DNA from 2 places in the Bradyrhizobium sp. 2TAF36 genome. Region 2 is predicted to be linked to the other one. Evidence: riboswitches for the same ligand, from Rfam matches in the RefSeq annotation. Region 2 holds a riboswitch; the other holds the start of a gene.
The links. Region 2 has a riboswitch for S-adenosylmethionine ahead of metX (homoserine O-acetyltransferase MetX). Riboswitches for the same ligand answer to the same signal wherever they lie in the genome.
Positions count from the first base shown of each region.

Region 1: another riboswitch for S-adenosylmethionine. It lies ahead of AB4Z51_RS08335 (O-succinylhomoserine sulfhydrylase); the one in region 2 lies ahead of metX (homoserine O-acetyltransferase MetX).

Region 1 is NZ_JBFRFR010000011.1:29,407-42,398, forward strand. It holds gene AB4Z51_RS08275 (GNAT family N-acetyltransferase) at 1-283, opposite strand, end outside; gene AB4Z51_RS08280 (helix-turn-helix domain-containing protein) at 283-864, opposite strand; gene AB4Z51_RS08285 (pYEATS domain-containing protein) at 1,156-1,860, shown strand; tRNA gene AB4Z51_RS08290 (tRNA-Gly) at 1,927-2,000, opposite strand; gene AB4Z51_RS08295 (methylated-DNA--[protein]-cysteine S-methyltransferase) at 2,174-2,749, shown strand; gene AB4Z51_RS08300 (helix-turn-helix transcriptional regulator) at 2,846-3,685, shown strand; gene AB4Z51_RS08305 (VOC family protein) at 3,741-4,100, shown strand; gene AB4Z51_RS08310 (SRPBCC family protein) at 4,278-4,679, shown strand; gene AB4Z51_RS08315 (MATE family efflux transporter) at 4,875-6,320, opposite strand; gene AB4Z51_RS08320 (hypothetical protein) at 6,483-7,535, opposite strand; gene AB4Z51_RS08325 (PAS domain-containing protein) at 7,640-8,053, opposite strand; gene AB4Z51_RS08330 (2'-deoxycytidine 5'-triphosphate deaminase) at 8,230-9,366, opposite strand; SAM riboswitch at 9,441-9,520, shown strand; gene AB4Z51_RS08335 (O-succinylhomoserine sulfhydrylase) at 9,592-10,788, shown strand; gene AB4Z51_RS08340 (SGNH/GDSL hydrolase family protein) at 10,949-11,938, opposite strand; gene AB4Z51_RS08345 (SGNH/GDSL hydrolase family protein) at 11,951-12,730, opposite strand; gene AB4Z51_RS08350 (OpgC domain-containing protein) at 12,730-12,992, opposite strand, start outside.
Region 2 is NZ_JBFRFR010000044.1:63,863-67,687, reverse strand. It holds gene metW (methionine biosynthesis protein MetW) at 1-654, opposite strand, end outside; gene metX (homoserine O-acetyltransferase MetX) at 670-1,872, opposite strand; SAM riboswitch at 1,964-2,043, opposite strand; gene AB4Z51_RS24915 (chorismate mutase) at 2,249-3,097, shown strand; gene AB4Z51_RS24910 (pyridoxal phosphate-dependent aminotransferase) at 3,134-3,825, shown strand, end outside.

The DNA.
Region 1 (12,992 bases), on a different contig from region 2:
GATGATGTTGCTCGCCGACATAGACCGAATTCTCGACCGTGCGGCGATAGCCGGGCCAGGGGCGGAAATCGCCGAATGATGCGAAGCCGACGACGTCCCTGCCCTTCATTGCGACCAGCACGGGATAGCCGGCCGCTTGCCGTGCGCGCATCCACTCGCGCCGCGAGGCCAGATCAGCCGGTCCGTCGGTCCACACCGCCGTGGTGTTGATCGCGGCGTAATTGTAGATGGCCAAAATATCTTCGGCATCCTCCAGCGTGGCGTCCCGCACGATCAGCGACATCACATTTTCCCGTACGATGTGCCGCGCCTCGTGATGATGACGTAGCGCGCATCCTGTTTGGTTTCGTTCTCGAAGGTCACCGCCCGCATCACGTCGAAATCGAGACAATCGCCATCGCGCAGCCGCACGGTCTTGGCGTCGATATGCACGCAGACCGCACCCTCGAGCATCAGGAGCTGCTGGGTGAACGCGTTGCGGCCCCAGGGGCTGTAGGAGACGCGCGCTCCGGCCGGCAGATCGACGACGATGATCTCGATGCCGCTCGCCGCATCCGGCGGCGAGGCGTGCCGCCGACGGTAACCGCTGTCGGGATCACGCCAAAGCGGCTGGTCGGCAAGCCGCATCAGCCGCTCCGGCGGCTTCTCGGCGAGCGCGACGACGTCGCTGAGGGTGACATCGAGCGCCGCGCAGAGCTTGTTGAGCAGCGCAGCGGTGGCGCTGCTCTGCGCCCGCTCCACCCTCCCGATCATGGCCCGGCTGACACCGGAGCGCGTCGCGAGTTCGTTCAACGTCATGCCCGCCTGCGTCCTCAACGTCTTCAAGCGACGACCGATCGCACGGTCGAGTTTCTGCTGGTCCATTGTTGCTGGTCCTAGCCGTCATCCGAACATTGCCCGACGCAAGGACCACATCCGCGGGGCAAGAAGAGCTTAGGCCGGGGAAGCGGTGTGTGCCGGGAGCGAAGGGCTAATATATTGGAATCTTTGGAGGCCAAACATCGCAATGAGGGCCGTGCCTAATATGGCTCGACAACCAAGGCGGGTACAATCCAACGTCGATTGCATTTGAGAAGCAGCAGGGTACAGTTTCCTGATTGCCAGTTCTATCGGGCCGTTCGGATTCGGGCTCGAGATTTATTAGCGAGTGTAGCCATGCCCACCAATTCGGACGCCATCGTCAGCGCCGGGCCTTGGATAGTCGCGATCGTGTGTCTCGCGCTTGGCATTCTCAATATGTTCGGCGCCATCAAGATCACCGCCGACGAGAGCACGAAGTTTCTGCTGGGACTCGCGGTCGTAATCGGGGTCGTCCTGATCTTCCGAGACCGCTTGACCAAAGTCGTTCTCCCCGGGGGGATTACGGCGGAGATCTCAGCGGTCAAAAGAAGCGTTCAAGATGTTGCCGCAGCAACGGAGGAGCTGAAAGCCAGACAAACAGAAATTGCGGCCCCGAAGATGGCAATCCTGGCTCCGTCCGTAACAACCAAGCACGCTCCACAAATGCCGATTGAAGACCCGGAGGACAAGAACAAAGGCCAGTTCGGCAGAGAGGCAGCCAAGAATGGCCTACGCCTGTCGGCTACCGTCCAACCTTCCGACGTGCGGCCGGGATGGTTCAGGATTGATCTTGCAGTTACGGGCCTCGACCGAAAATTGGTCGATCCGGTCGCGTGTCATCTGCACGAAACGTTCAACCCCGCGGTGCAGCCGGTCAATCCGATCAACGATCAAGCTCGGCTCACAGTACTGGCGTGGGGTGCTTTTACGGTCGGAGCGATTGCCGACCATGGCAACACGCTGCTGGAGCTCGACCTCTCGGCAGACACGACCTTCCCGAAGGCCTTTCGAGAGGCATGATCTCAAGGTCGGCGGCGCAATGGGTGAGCTGGCTTGCTGCCGTAAGACGCCCATCGGCAAAAAAAATGGAGCGGGCGAAGGGAATCGAACCCTCGTATGCAGCTTGGGAAGCTGCCGTTCTACCATTGAACTACGCCCGCGAATGCGCGTCTCACGCCAACCCTGATTAGCCGAGACGGCGCCCGTCGCCAAGCGCTTTGGCGCGGCCGGCCGGACGGTTGTTAACGTCCTGGCAAGATTTTGGGTGCGCCGGATTGTGGCGGTGTTATGATCGCGTGTCTGGGGAGAGACGTGCACTGAGTGGGGCGTGTGCATGGTGGGGCGTGGCTACGCGATATTCAACACGGCCATAGGGCGCTGCGGCATCGTCTGGAGCAGCACCGGCGTGGTCGCCGTGCAATTGCCGGAGGCGCGGGAGATCGACACCCGTCGCCGGATTTTTGCGGTCCATCCCGAGGCGCGCGAGCAGCAGCCTCCGCTGAATGCCGAGCTTGCGATCGAGGGCATCGTGGGCCTGCTGCAGGGCGGCGACCCTGATTTTTCCGAGGTCAGCCTGGACGCCGGCGGCGTCCCCGGCTTCCACCGGCGCGTTTATGAAGCCGCCTGCGCCATTCCGCGCGGGGAGACCCGCACCTATCACGAGATCGCCAAGGCGCTGGGCGCCTCCGGCGCCGCGCATTCGGTGGCGCAGGCGATCGCCAAAAATCCCTACATGCTGATCGTGCCCTGTCACCGGGTGCTGGAGGCCGGCAATTACGCCGACCGACTCTCGCCTTACGGCGGGGTGATCTCCAAGCGGCGGCTGCTGGCGCTCGAGGGCGCCCACCCGGTCGCGAGCAAGACGCTGTTCGAGGTGCTGCTGCCCGTTGCGCCACCGAGGCCCAGCTAAGGCGCGATCGGAATCGCACCTTAGCTTTGTTTTTTTGGGCATGATCTTGTCGGACAACCGCTACACACTTGTCCGGACCATGCCTAGATAGGTGGCATGGACGCAACCACGCTGCTGACCACGCAATCGATCACGGTCTCCGAGTTTCGCTGCGATGCGGGACCGGACGACAAGCCGTTCGCGGAGTGCCGCACCGGGCATTCCATTGCCTATGTCCGCTCGGGCAGCTTCGGCTGCCAGTGCCGCGCCGGCTTCTTCGAGCTGGTGGCGGGCTCGATGCTGGTCGGCGCTCCACGCGAGGAATACACCTGCACGCATGAGCATGTCAGCGGCGACGTCTGCCTGGGCTTCTTCTTCAGCGAGGACCTGGTCGATGCCCTCGGGGGACGGCGCGAGATCTGGCAGGTCGGCGCGACACCGCCGCTGCCCGAGCTGATGGTGCTGGGCGAGCTCGCCCAGACGGCGGCAGATGGCAACAGCGACCTCGGTCTCAACGAGGTCGGTCAAATTCTGGCCAGCCGCTTCATCGATGTTGTCTCGGGCAAGGCGCGCAAGCCGGCCACGCCCACCGCACGCGACCGCCGCCGCGCAGTCGAAGCCGCGCTGTGGATCGACGCCAACTCGCATGCCGAGGTCGATCTCGAACAGGCGGCGCGGCAGGCGGGCCTCAGCCCGTTCCATTTCCTACGGCTGTTCTCGGCCGTGCTCGGCGTCACCCCGCATCAATATCTGGTGCGCTCGCGGCTACGCCACGCGGCGCGACTGCTGACAGATGATGACATCGCGGTCACCGACATCGCCTATGACGTCGGCTTCGGCGATCTCTCCAATTTCGTCCGCACCTTCCATCGCGCCGCCGGCGTGTCACCGACGAAGTTCCGGCAGGCGTCGAAGGGCGAGCGCAAGATTCTCCAAGAGCGCCCGCCCCTCAACTGAATAGGGTCGTCTCCGGCGCGCGCCAGTTGCGGCGCGCTTTGCAATGGAGACGATCATGTACGACCACATCGGACTGCGTGTTGCCGACCTCGACGCCGCCACGCGCTTCTACACCGCGGTGCTGGCGCCGCTCGGCTACGCCCTGCGCTCCAGCGGCGACGGCTATGCGGGCTTCGGGCCGAAGGGCGAGCCGGCGCTCTGGCTGCACCTGAACAAGGGACGCAAGGCCGACGGCGCGCATATCGCGTTTCGCGCCAAGGACCATGATGCGGTCAAGGCATTCCACAGCGAAGGCTTGAAGAGCGGCGGCCGTGACAATGGCGGCGCCGGCCCGCGCAAGGACTATAGCCCGACCTACTACGCGGCGTTCCTGATTGATCCCGATGGCAACAACATCGAGGCGGTTTGCGTGTAGAGCCCGCCGCGCACGAGCACTCGCAGGGTGGGCAAAGCGACTTGTCCGCCGTAGCTCGAAGAGCGAAGGCGGAAGCGTGCCCACCATCGCGTGCGACTGTGCCGATGAATGGTGGGCACGGCGCGCGAAGAGCGCGCCTTTGCCCACACTACGAACCTTTCAATCAAGGACACCTTCATGGCCTCCATCCACAACGACATTTCCCTCCCCGTTCCCGCCCGCGACGTCTGGGACGCCGTACGCGATTTCGGCGCGCTACCTCAGCGGCTGGCGCCGGGCTTCGTCACCGCCTGCACGCTCGACGGCGATGCACGCATCGTCACCTTCGCCAATGGATCAGTGGCGCGCGAGGTGCTGGTCGATTGCGACGATGCGCGGCGGCGGCTGGTCTACGCCATCAACAACGAGCGGCTCAGGCATTACAGCGCCTCGGTGCAGGTGATCGCCGAGGGCGAGGCGAGCTGCCGCCTTGTCTGGATCATCGACATGCTGCCGAACGAGCTTGCGGCTTACGTCCAGGGGCAGACCAGGGACGCCGTCGCCGCGATACACCGAGCGTTCCCAGCCGTGGCTGCGTGATCTTTCTCACAGAGCCCTGCCCTCGCCGGCCCTAACGATGGCCGCGTGCGTCCGGTTGGCTCCGCTCTCCCGGCGGAGCCACGCACGCGAGGAGCAGGCCATGAGAGGTGCGGATAAAGTGATCTGCCAGGCAGCCGCCGTATTGATGCGGCTCGCCAATGTCGGCGGCGGCGGCCATCGCCGCCACAGACACCGCTAGTCTGCAACGCCCGAAAGCGCAGGCCTGATCGCAGGTTTCGTCTCGCGCGGCCCCCAGCGTGTCAGCACCACGCTGGAGCACGAGAGCAGGCCGAGCACGACCATCGAGCTGGCGGCCAGCCAGAAGAAGCTCTGCGCGGTGGCGTCATGCGTCGACAGCCACCAGCCGCAGGCCGCGATGTAGATCAGCCGCGCGGTCTGCGCCAGCACCGGCCCGATCACCTTGGCCGCGCCCTGCGACGAGAAATACATCGTCGAGGCGAGCCCGATGAAGGCGTAGAACGGCGCCACCGTCGACAGATATTCATGGCTGGTCGCGCGCACGGTGGCGCTGTCGGTGAAGATGTTGACCCAGAGATCTGGGAACAGCGCGACGAGGCACGCCGGCGCGCCGACGGCGACGAACGCGCTCGCACCGGCGATCCAGGCGATGCGCCGGGCGCGCGCGATGCGCACCGCGCCGATCGCCATGCCGATCATCGGCACCGAAGCGATGCCGAACGAGAACGCGATCGAGGTCAGCAAAAATTCCAGCCGCGCGCCGATGCCGTAGCCGGCGAGGATCGCAGTGCCGAACTTTGCCAGCATGTGGGTGAAGATCGAGATCGTCAGCACCGATTGCAGCGGCGAGAAGCAGGCGATGGCGCCGACCTTCAGGATATCGAAGAACATCGCCCATTGAACGCGAAGCCCGCGCAGTTTCGGCACGATTCGGGCGCGGCCGGAGAACAGGTACCAGCCCATCACGCAGATATTCACGGAATAGGCGATCAGCGAGCCGGCCGCGACGCCGCGCATGCCGAACTGCGGCACGGGTCCGAGCCCGAGGCCCAGCGTGCCGCCAAGCACGACCTGCATGACCGCGGAATTCAGCATCAACAGCGAGGGCAGCTTCATGTTGCCGGTGCCGCGCAACACGCCGGCCATGGTGTTGAGCAGCCACGGCAGCACGGCCCCGCCAAAAAACACCTGTGTGTAGGCGACCGCATGCGTCAGCACATCCCCGCGTCCGCCGAGCATCTCCAGCACCTTGGGCCCGAAGATCAGCATGCCCAGCATGAAGACGAGGCCGAAGGTGATGCCGATCAGCAGCGCATGTGCGGCGAGCGTGCCGGCGCGCTCGCGATCGCCTGCGCCGAGCGCCCGCGCGATGGCCGACGCCACGGCGCCGCCCATGGCCCCGCCGGACATCGTCATGGTCAGGATCACTGTCGGAAACACCAGCGCCATTGCCGCCAGCGCCTCGACGCCGAGCCGGCCGATATAGGAGGTCTCCGCGATCACCACACAGGTGCCGGCCGACAGCGCGACCACGTTCGGCCAGGCGAGGCCGAGCAGCGTGCGCAGAATCGGCCCGTCCATCAGCGCGCTTCGTACCGGCCGCGGAGGCGGCGGCAACGGACGCTCTTGTTCATCGACCGGGATTTCGGCGATGTCGGACATGTCCTCTCCCGGGCGCAGGCCATTCGCGGCGCGGCAATGCGTAGGTGTGCCAATAAATTTCTTCGCGCGGAAGGCGCGGCGACAGGCTTAGCACGGCAATTGCCGATTCCTCCTGCGCCGGATGCAGGCGTGCCCTGCGGCAGCGCATTTCAACAGGTGGAATTACTCAATGGTCCACACCAGTGGCGGCCGACCGCCCGCTGTCGGGCGCAGGTGCACGCCGATGTGCCGCCCGCATCCGGCAGCGAGCCCCTCGAACAACCCTTCCAGCACTTTGGTGCAGGCGCGATGATAGTCGGCGACGTCATCCATCAGCTTCCAGCTCTGCTGGCGAAATTCAAACGCGCCTTCTGATGCCATCGTCTCGGCAGAGTCATCCTGCGCGGCAAACAGCGCATTCAGGAACGCCGCGAACTCGCGTGCGCCACCGCGGCGCATAGACAGCGCTGCCGCGACCTCTTCAAAATACTGCATCCCGATCAGCTTGCCGGTGAGGTGCAGGAGATAGCCGGCGTCTTCCGGGCCGAACAATTGCACCATGACGGGCGCGGCGGTGCGCACATATTCCATCGCGTAGTTGCGGTAGGCTTTTTCCAGCCGCGGCTTCGGCCAGCTCGCGACGGGCAAGGCAGGCGCGGTCTTGGCGTCGAACAACGGCGCTTCCAGATGGCGCGCGAACACCAGGCGCTGATCCAGCTCGAGCGGGTGGTCGTACTGATAATAGTAGCCTTCGAGCCCGTCCTGACCGTCGACGCTCTGCTTGGTGCAGACGAAGCCGAGCCTGGTATCGCCGAGCGCGACGCCATTGTTGGCGTGCCAGCCGCGCAGCATCGCGCGCGAGACCTCGCCCGGCACGCCGCAGATCGCGGTGCCCTTCCAGATCCAGCGCGGCGGCGGATAGCGGATCCAGGCTTTGCGGTCGCTCTCATACATGTACTCGACATGCACGCCGCCGATCCAGTTGGAGAGATAATGATATTGCGCGGCGGCCACCGCCGGCGGCAAATGACTGAGACCGAGCTTTTCGAGCCCCGGCAGGAAGCGCTCCTGCTGCTGGCGACGAAACACGCGGAAGACGAATTCGGCAGCATCCGCCGTGCCGCGCCGCGTGACGACGATGAGGATGAGGCCGGTGAAGTAGGCGTGATAGAGGTCGGCGACCGCGCGCCAGCGCTTCCGTTGCGCTTCCTGTGCTGCGTCTGTTGCGGCGGCCATGTTCGCTCCCGACCGTTGTTTTGATCGAGTGTGTCACTGCGCCCGGTACGAGGCAACCTGACGCTCAAGCAGAGCGCCCTGCACGCCAGCCCGTCAATTCCGCATCACGAATTTTGTTCAAGCCTGGCCGCGCGCTCGCGCTCAACGCGTTCGGTGACGTCGCGCGCCATCGCGACCGATCCGACCACGGCACCACCGGCATCGCGCACCAGCGCGAAGGTCATCTCGATGTAGAGCTTGCGTCCGCTTTTGTGCAGCGCGCGGGTCAGCGTCGGCTTGCCCGCAAGCTTCATCGCCCCGGTGGCAAGCGCAGCTTCGAAGCCCTTCCAGTGCGCGGCACGCAGATGTTCGGGAATGATCAGATCGAGGTTCTGGCCGAGCGCCTCGTCCGCCGAGAAGCCGAACAGTGTGGTCGATGCGCGATTCCAGCGCGTGATGGTGCCGGAGCGATCCGAATAGATCAGCGCGTCCGCGACGTCGTCGACGATCCTTGCGTCGAGTTCGGATGAATTGGTCATCGGGAAGCCTCGCACGTAGCCGGAACTTGCTTCGCATCCTGCCACACATTCAGTGTCATCGCCTGAGTTGATCGGGCGATCCAGGATTCCGAGGCGGCAGTGATTAAATCGAAAGGTTGCGGCGTACTGGATGCCCCGGTCAAGCCGGGGCATGACGGCGGAGAGTGAGGCTAGCACTACACCCGAAAATGCTTCGATAGTTTGAGCCCCTGCGCCTGGTAGTTCGAGCCGATGCGCTGGCCGTACATCGCGTCGGGGCGCGCCAGCATCTTCTCGTAGACGAGGCGGCCGACGATCTGGCCGTGCTCGAGGATGAACGGCACCTCGCGCGAGCGCACTTCGAGCACGGCGCGCGATCCCTGCCCGCCAGCGCCGGCATAGCCGAAGCCGGGATCGAAGAATCCGGCATAGTGCACGCGGAACTCGCCGACCAGGGGATCGAACGGCACCATCTCCGCGGCGTAATCGGGCGGCACCTGCACGGCTTCCTTGGAGGCGAGGATGTAGAACTCGCCGGGATCGAGGATCAGGCTGCCGTCGGGACGCGCCGAGATCGGCTCCCAGAAATCCTCCACCGCATAGCCGGAGCGGCGGTCGACGTCGACGACGCCGGTGTGGCGCTTGGCGCGATAGCCGACGAAGCCGTTGGCCTTCTCGCCGGAGAGGTCGACGGAGACGGCGACGCCGCCGGTGAGATCGYCATCGTCGAGATCGACGAGACGCTCGGTCGCATGCAGCGCCTCGAGCTCGTCGATGTTGAGGATGGCATCTCCGGTGCGGAAGCGCACCTGGCTCAGGCGCGAGCCCTCGCTGACCAGCACCGGAAACGTCTTCGGGCTGATCTCGGCGTAGAGCGGGCCGTGATAGCCGGCGCCGATCATGTCGAAGCGGCGGGTGCCGTCGGCGATGACACGGGTGAAGACATCGAGCCGGCCGGTCGAGCTTTTCGGGTTCGCGGCGGCGACGATCTCCGGCGGCAGCGCCAGGCTTTCCAAGAGCGGCACGATGTAGACGCAGTTGGTCTCCAGCACCGCGCCATCGGCGAGGCTGAACTCGTGCAGCTTTAACTCGTCGATGCGCTCGGCGACGGTCGCGCCGGGACCCGGCAGGAAGCTGGCGCGAACGCGATAGGCGATGTCGCCGAGGCGAAGGTCGAGGCTCGCCGGCTGGATCTGGCTTTCGACGAAGTCATAAGCGGGCAGGATGAGGCCCGCCTTCGCCATCGCCGCGATCATGCGGTCGGGCAGGATACCATTGGCGTCGGCGGCAACCGTGAAGCTCAACCGGGGGTCCTCGTCAGGGGTCAAATGCATCCGGACATGATAGCAGCCTTTTACGGCTATCCGATGGACGCCTTGACGGAAAGGCCATTGCGGAATATGAGCATCACTTATCCCGTGGTGATTTGAGCCGGCCGGCTTGCAGCCACGTTAAATAAGTCGCTAAACAGGCCGGGGACCTCTGTGATCCCGGCCCGTGGAAGTTATCCAGGCCGGTTTTTTTGTGACCATTTTCGATGGTCACGCAGAGGAGGTCCTATGTCGAAGTCCCCGGCGTCCACCACGCAATACCGTCCCGAAACCCGCCTGGTCCATTCCGGCACCCTGCGCTCGCAATATGGCGAGACGTCGGAGGCGCTGTTCCTGACCCAGGGCTACGTCTACAACAGCGCCGAGGAGTGCGAGGCGCGGTTCAAGGGCGAGGACCCCGGCTTCATCTATTCGCGCTATTCCAACCCGACCATCTCGATGTTCGAGCGCCGCATGATCGAGCTCGAAGGCGCCGAAGCCGCCCGCTCGGCGGCGACCGGCATGGCCGCGGTGACGACCGCGATCCTGGCGCCGCTGAAGGCCGGCGATCACGTGGTGGCCTCGCGCGCGCTGTTCGGCTCCTGTCTCTACGTCATTCAGGATCTGTTGCCGCGCTACGGCATCGAGACGACGCTGGTCGACGGTCTCGATCTCGACCAGTGGCAGCGCGCCTTGAGGCCGAACACCAAGACGTTCTTCCTGGAGAGCCCGACCAACCCGACGCTCGACGTGCTCGACATACCAGGGATCGCCGAGATCGCGCACAGCGGCGGCGCGCGGCTCGTCGTCGACAACGTGTTCGCGACGCCGATCTGGCAGAGCCCGCTCGCGCTCGGCGCCGACGTCGTGGTCTATTCCGCGACCAAGCACATCGACGGCCAGGGCCGTTGTCTCGGCGGCATCATCCTGTCGTCTGAAGCGTTCATCGCCGAGCACATCCACAATTTCATGCGCCAGACCGGCCCGTCGATCTCGCCGTTCAACGCGTGGGTCCTGCTCAAGGGCCTGGAAACGCTCGGTGTACGCGTGCGCGCGCAGACCGAGACGGCGGGACGCATCGCCGACGTGCTGGCGAGCCATCCGAAGATTTCGCGGCTGGTCTATCCCGGCCGCGCCGATCATCCGCAGGCAGCTCTCGTGAAGAAGCAGATGCGCGGCGGCTCGACCCTGGTCGGCTTCGAGGTCAAGGGCGGCAAGCAGGGTGCGTTCCGCGTGCTCAACGAGCTCAAGCTTGCAAAAATCTCGAACAATCTCGGCGATGCCAAGAGCCTCGTCACGCATCCGGCGACCACGACGCATCAGCGCCTCAAGCCGGAAGACCGCGCCGCGCTCGGCATCAGCGAGGGCTTCATCCGCTTCTCGGCGGGGCTCGAGCATGTGGATGATCTGATCGAGGATCTGACCGCGGCGCTGGAGAAGGCGTGAGGGCTCCACGAGCTCGGAATCGTAGGGTGGGCAAAGCGACTTGTCCGCCGTAGCTCGAAGAGCGAAGGCGGAAGCGTGCCCACCATTCACAATCATATCGCCGATAGATGGTGGGCACGGCGCGCGAAGGGCGCGCCTTTGCCCACCCTACGGCACCGAGCTACATCGGCCGGTACGTTCGCACGTCCGCGGGCACGTTGACGCCGAGCTTGATCTGGCCGACGGAGCGGATGATGTCGTCGCCGAGGATCTGCGCGAAGCAGGCATAGCCCCAATCGTTCATATGCAGGCCGTCGGCGATCACGAAACTCTCGACCGGGATCGATTGATTCTCGTGCCAGTCGCGCATCACCTCGAAGCGGGGGAAGATGCCGACGTGACGGAGTTCGGCGACCTTGCCGAGCAGGTGCACCATCTTGCCGGCGCTCTCCTTGCGCTGGTTGACGGCCGGCGAATATTGCGGATCGACCAGCACGATGTCGGCGCCGCCAGCGGCCTGGATGCGGGAGATGCCGTCCTCGACCATCTTGGCGGTGTCACCGGGATCGAGATTGCGCAGCACGGCGTTGGTGCCGACCTGCCAGATCACGAGATCCGGATGCACGTCGATCACCTCCTTCTGGAGGCGCTTCATCATCTCGGGCGCGTCCTCGCCGCCGACGCCGGCGTTGATGACGGTGATGTCGGCGGTCGGATATTGCCGGCGGAGCTGCGCGGCGAGACGGTTCGGATAGTTGAAATCGGGCGAGCTTGCGCCATAGCCTGCCGTCGACGACGAGCCGAACGCAACGATCACGACGGGTTTGCCGGCGACGAGCTTGCCCGCAACATGCGGCAGCGAGCCCATCGCCTTCGAGCCACCCTTCGGCGTGAGGCAGGGCACGCGGCTGAAAATGTCCCCGGCGGATTTCGCGACCTGCTTCACCTTGTCGATGGCGCGGGCGGTCACGCCGCGCTGCTCGTGGGACGTCGCGGCGACGGTGGTCTGGGAGGGCGAAGCGGAAGCCGGACTAGCGGCCTGCTGCGGCGCGGGCGTTGCCTGCGTGGCCTGCGCCTGCACTGGTGCCAGCGACATCGGCGTCAGGAGCAGCAGAGCCGCCGCGGGCGCAGCCAGCCATGCTGTCAACCAAAAAGGGCGGAGAGAACTCATTAACGCTAGACCTCAATTTTGCTGCTGGGCCGGCCCCAGATGGGCTGCGTCGATCACAAACTGTGCCAACGCCCGGCCAAGGCAGTCATGGACCTGTTTCGCCAGCTCTGGCCCACGGGACGGGCTGAACAGGTCGAACTGACCCTGATCATTCCACTGCCGCATGATCGCGAAACGGTCGAACAGCGGGATGTCATGCTCCTGCGCCACCACCCGCATATTGTCGAGATAGGGCGGCACCGAGATCATGGTTTCGGTACGCGGGCTGTACTGCAAGTTCATCAACACGACGTCAGCCCCTGCTTTTTGCAGCGCGGAAACCCCTTCGGTCACCGCCCCGCGAAAATCATCGGGATCAATCGCTCGGATAGCATCCACAGTCCCGGTCTGCCAGATGACCAAAGTAGGCCTTTTTGCTTCCATCAGCTTAACGAAGGTGGCGGCCGCCTCCTCGGCCGTCTTCTTGCTCTGTATTTCTACGGAGACGTGCACGGTCTCCGACGGCAGCAGCCTGTCCTGCAGGATGGCCTGCATGCGCGCCGGATAGGAGCTGTCCTCCGAGGCCGGAATCGTGGTCGAACGGCTGCCGATGACCAGGATTTCGAGCGGTTTGCCGGCCTTGATGGCATCGGCGACCCTCGGAAGCTGGCTTTCAGTGGAGAGCAGATAGGATGGCAATTCGCAGGCCGGGGGCGCGGCCGGAGCAGGCGACACAGCGTCGCCCGCGCGCGCCAGGGGCGCGGCGAGGCTACCGCACAGCAGGACCAGGCTCAGGAGAACCTTCGCCTTCATCAGCCCCCTCCCGCCAGATCGGCGTTGCCGACGGCGTTTTTGGTTTTCGCACCGCTCTTGTCAGCCACGCGCTTGTACCACGAAATCACCCATGCAACGCCCCACATGATCAGGATTCCGGAGAGACTAATCAGCGCATGCATGGCTGCGCCGCCGGAGACTTCGGCCAGGATGAAATGGCCGGCGAAGGCGAGGAAGACGCCGAGGCAGAAGATCTCCAGGGAATGCTGGCCGCAGAGGATCAGCGGCCGCAGCCAGGGCG
Region 2 (3,825 bases):
CTGCCCGCGCGTGAGCAAGAACACACCCTGCTCGCCGAACATGTTCCACACCCACCACGGCAACCGCAGCCGCAATGGACGGCCGTAGAGATCCAGCGCCTCGGCGCGCTCCATCTTGACGTCGATCGCGTCGCAGAGCTCGACGAAATCCTTGATGGTGCAGAAATGGATGTTGGCGGTGTCGTACCAGGTCGCCGGCAGATTCTCGGTGCGCGGCATGTGGCCGCCGACCAGGAGCTGGAGCCGCATCTTCCAGAAGCCGAAATTCGGGAACGACACGATGGCGCGGCGGCCGATGCGCAGCAGATTCTCCAGCACGACCCGCGGCTGCCGCGTCGCCTGCAGCGTCTGCGACAGGATGACGTAATCGAAGGCGTCGTCGGGATAATTGACGAGATCGGTGTCGGCATCGCCCTGCACCACCGCGAGGCCCTTGGCGACGCAGCGATTGACGCCCTCGCGCGACAGCTCGATGCCGCGCCCGTCGATGCCGCGGGTCTCCAGAAGCTGGAGCAAATCGCCCTCGCCGCAGCCGACGTCGAGCACTTTCGAGCCGGGCTTGACCATCTCGGCGACCAGCAGATGATCGGCGCGAAACTGGCCTGACTGCTCCGTCGCAACGCCGCCCAGCGGCAGCACTTCCTGCACAGACATCGCTAGCCGTCCTTGTCAGTCAATCCTGCCGGTGAGCCCGCGCGCCTTCCCTGCCGATTGCAGGAAAGCACGGGCGATATCGAAGAATTCTGGCACGTCGAGCAGGAAGGCGTCATGGCCGCGATCGGTCTCGATCTCGGCGAACGACACCCGCGCGCTCGACGCGTTCAGCGCATGCACCAGTGCGCGCGATTCCGCGGTCGGGAACAGCCAGTCGCTGGTGAAGGAGACCACGCAGAAGCGCGTCTCGATGCCCGCGAACGCCTTCGCCAGCACGCCGCCATGGTCGCCGGCGATGTCGAAATAGTCCATCGCACGGGTCAGATAGAGATAGGAGTTGGCGTCGAACCGCTCGACGAAGGACGAGCCCTGGTAGCGCAGATAGCTCTCGACCTGGAAGTCGGCGTCGAACGAGAACGTCGGCAGCTCGCGGTCCTGCATGCGGCGGCCGAACTTGCGATGCAGCGCGGCGTCGGAGAGATAAGTGATGTGCGCGGCCATCCGTGCCACCGCAAGTCCGCGATGCGGATGGATGCCCTGATCCGTGTAGCGGCCGTTGTGCCAGTCGGGATCGGCCATCACGGCCTGGCGGCCGAGCTCGTGGAAGGCGATGTTCTGCGCCGAGTGCCGTGTCGAACAGGCAATCGCCAGCGCGGAGTACACGCGCTTGGGATAGGCCGCGGTCCATTGCAGCACCTGCATGCCGCCCATCGAGCCGCCGACCACCGCGAACAACGTGTCGATGCCGAGCCGGTCGATCAGCATCGCCTGCGCGCGCACCATGTCGGGAATGGTGATGACGGGGAAATCCAGGCCCCACACCTTGCCGGTCGCGGGATTGATCGAGGCCGGCCCGGTCGAGCCCATGCAGCCGCCGATCACGTTGGCGCAAATGATGAAGTAGTGCTGAGGATCAAGAGGTCGGCCGGGACCGACCAGCGTCTCCCACCAACCCGACTTGCCGGTGACGGGATGCACGTTGGCGACATGCTGATCGCCGGTCAGCGCATGGCAGATCAGCACCGCGTTGGAGCGATCAGCGTTGAGCTCGCCATAGGTCTGGTAGGCGATCTGGAACGGGGTGAGATCGATGCCGCAATCGAGCCGCAGCGGCTGCTCGGCGCCGAACTGCGCGACCTGCGAATTCGGATGATCCGCCTCATGCGACCGGTCGTCGGCACTGATCGCGGGACTCGGCACAGACTTGACGCCACCCATCTCTGACATCGCCCTCGTTTGCGATCAGACGTTCGATCGCAGTGACATCAGGCCATGAAAAACCCGGCCTGAACGATAGGTTCGGCCGGGATCGAAAGGGTCCCCGGCCTGTTTAGCGAGTTTTTTAACGTGGCTGCAAGCCGGCCGGCTCAAATGACCACGGAACAGGCAAAACCTACTGTCTTGGGCGGTTTTCGTCAAGTCGCGGTCCGGATTAGCCAAATTCGTCTCTGTCACATCAGCCCAAAAAGGACGTCATTTCTCTTTGCTTTCGCCGCCCCGACTGCCTAATCAGGATATCGATCGCAGCGGATCCGAACCTACCAGCTTGCCTGGCCGATCCGCATTGGAACGCCTCTCAACAGTCCAGTCAGATATGTCCCACCGTCCGCCCGCGCCACCATCGCTCCAGGAATTGCGCAAGGAGATCGACGCGATCGACGAGGGCATGCATCGTCTCCTGATGCAGCGCGGCGACATCATCGACCGCCTGATCCAGGTAAAGCAGACCCAGGAGGTCGGCTCGGCGTTCCGCCCGGCGCGCGAGGCCGCCATGATGCGTGACATCGTCCAGCGTCATCGCGGCATCCTGCCGCTCGACACGGTCGAGAGCATCTGGCGCGTCATCATCTCGACGTTCACTTACGTCCAAGCGCCGTTCTCCGTGCATGCCGACATCTCGGTGAGCGAGCCGGCGATGCGCGATTCCGTGCGCTTCCATTTCGGCTTCACGGTGCCTTACGTCGCGCATTTCAGCGCGCAGGCCGCGGTCGAAGCGGTGGCGAAGTCCAAGGGCGATCTGGCGCTGGTCTCGGCGACCTCGAGCCGCACGCCATGGTGGCTGGAGCTGGAAGCGGACGGCGCACCGAAGATCATCGCGCGGATGCCCTTCGTCGAGCGCGCCGACCATCCGGCCGCGCTGCCGGTGTTCGCGATCTCCCGCGTCGCCGACAGCGCCGTGGTGACGGAGGTCGAGACCTTCAGCGTGCGCGTGTCCGGGTGGAACGCCGAGGTCGCGCGGGCGCTGTCGCCGCTCGCCGAGATCGTGGCAGTGCCCGATACCGCCTTCGACGGCGCAGCGCTGCTGGTCTCGGTCACGAGCGCGACCAGCATCGACAAGATCAAGGCTGCCCTGATCGAAGCGGGGGCCTCGGTGCGCTCCACGGCCCTCGTCGGCAGCCACGCAACGCGCTATACGGTGCCCTCGACCGGGTCGAAATCGTAGATCGCGAACCGCCTAAAGCTACTTCCGGAGTTGAAGATGTCCCGCCCCGTGCCGAATCCCGGCATTCTCGATATTGCGCCCTACACGCCCGGCAAGAGCCCGGTGGCTGAGCCGGGCCGCAAGGTGTTCAAGCTCTCGGCCAACGAGACGCCGTTCGGGCCCTCGCCCAAGGCGATCGAGGCGTTCAGGAACGTGGCGGCGCATCTGGAAGACTATCCGGAAGGAACCTCGCGCGTGCTGCGCGAAGCGATCGGGCGCTCTTTCGGGCTCGACCCCAACCGCATCATCTGCGGCGCCGGCTCGGACGAGATCCTCAATCTGCTCGCCCACACCTATCTCAGCCACGGCGACGAGGCGATCTCGACCACGCACGGCTTCCTGGTCTACCCGATCGCGACCATGGCGGTCGGCGCCAAGAACGTGGTCGCGCAGGAGACCAACCTCACCTGCAATGTCGACGCCATCCTCAAGGCGGTGACGCCGAAGACAAAGCTGGTCTGGCTCGCCAATCCCAACAATCCGACCGGCACCTATGTGCCGTTCGACGAGGTCAAGCGGCTGCGCGCCGGCCTGCCGTCGCACGTGCTGCTGGTGCTCGATGCCGCCTATTCCGATTACGTCTCGCGCAACGACTACGAGATGGGGATCGAGCTCGTCGCCACCACCGAGAACACCGTGGTGACGCACACCTTCTCCAAGATCCACGGCCTCGCCGCGCTGCGCGTCGG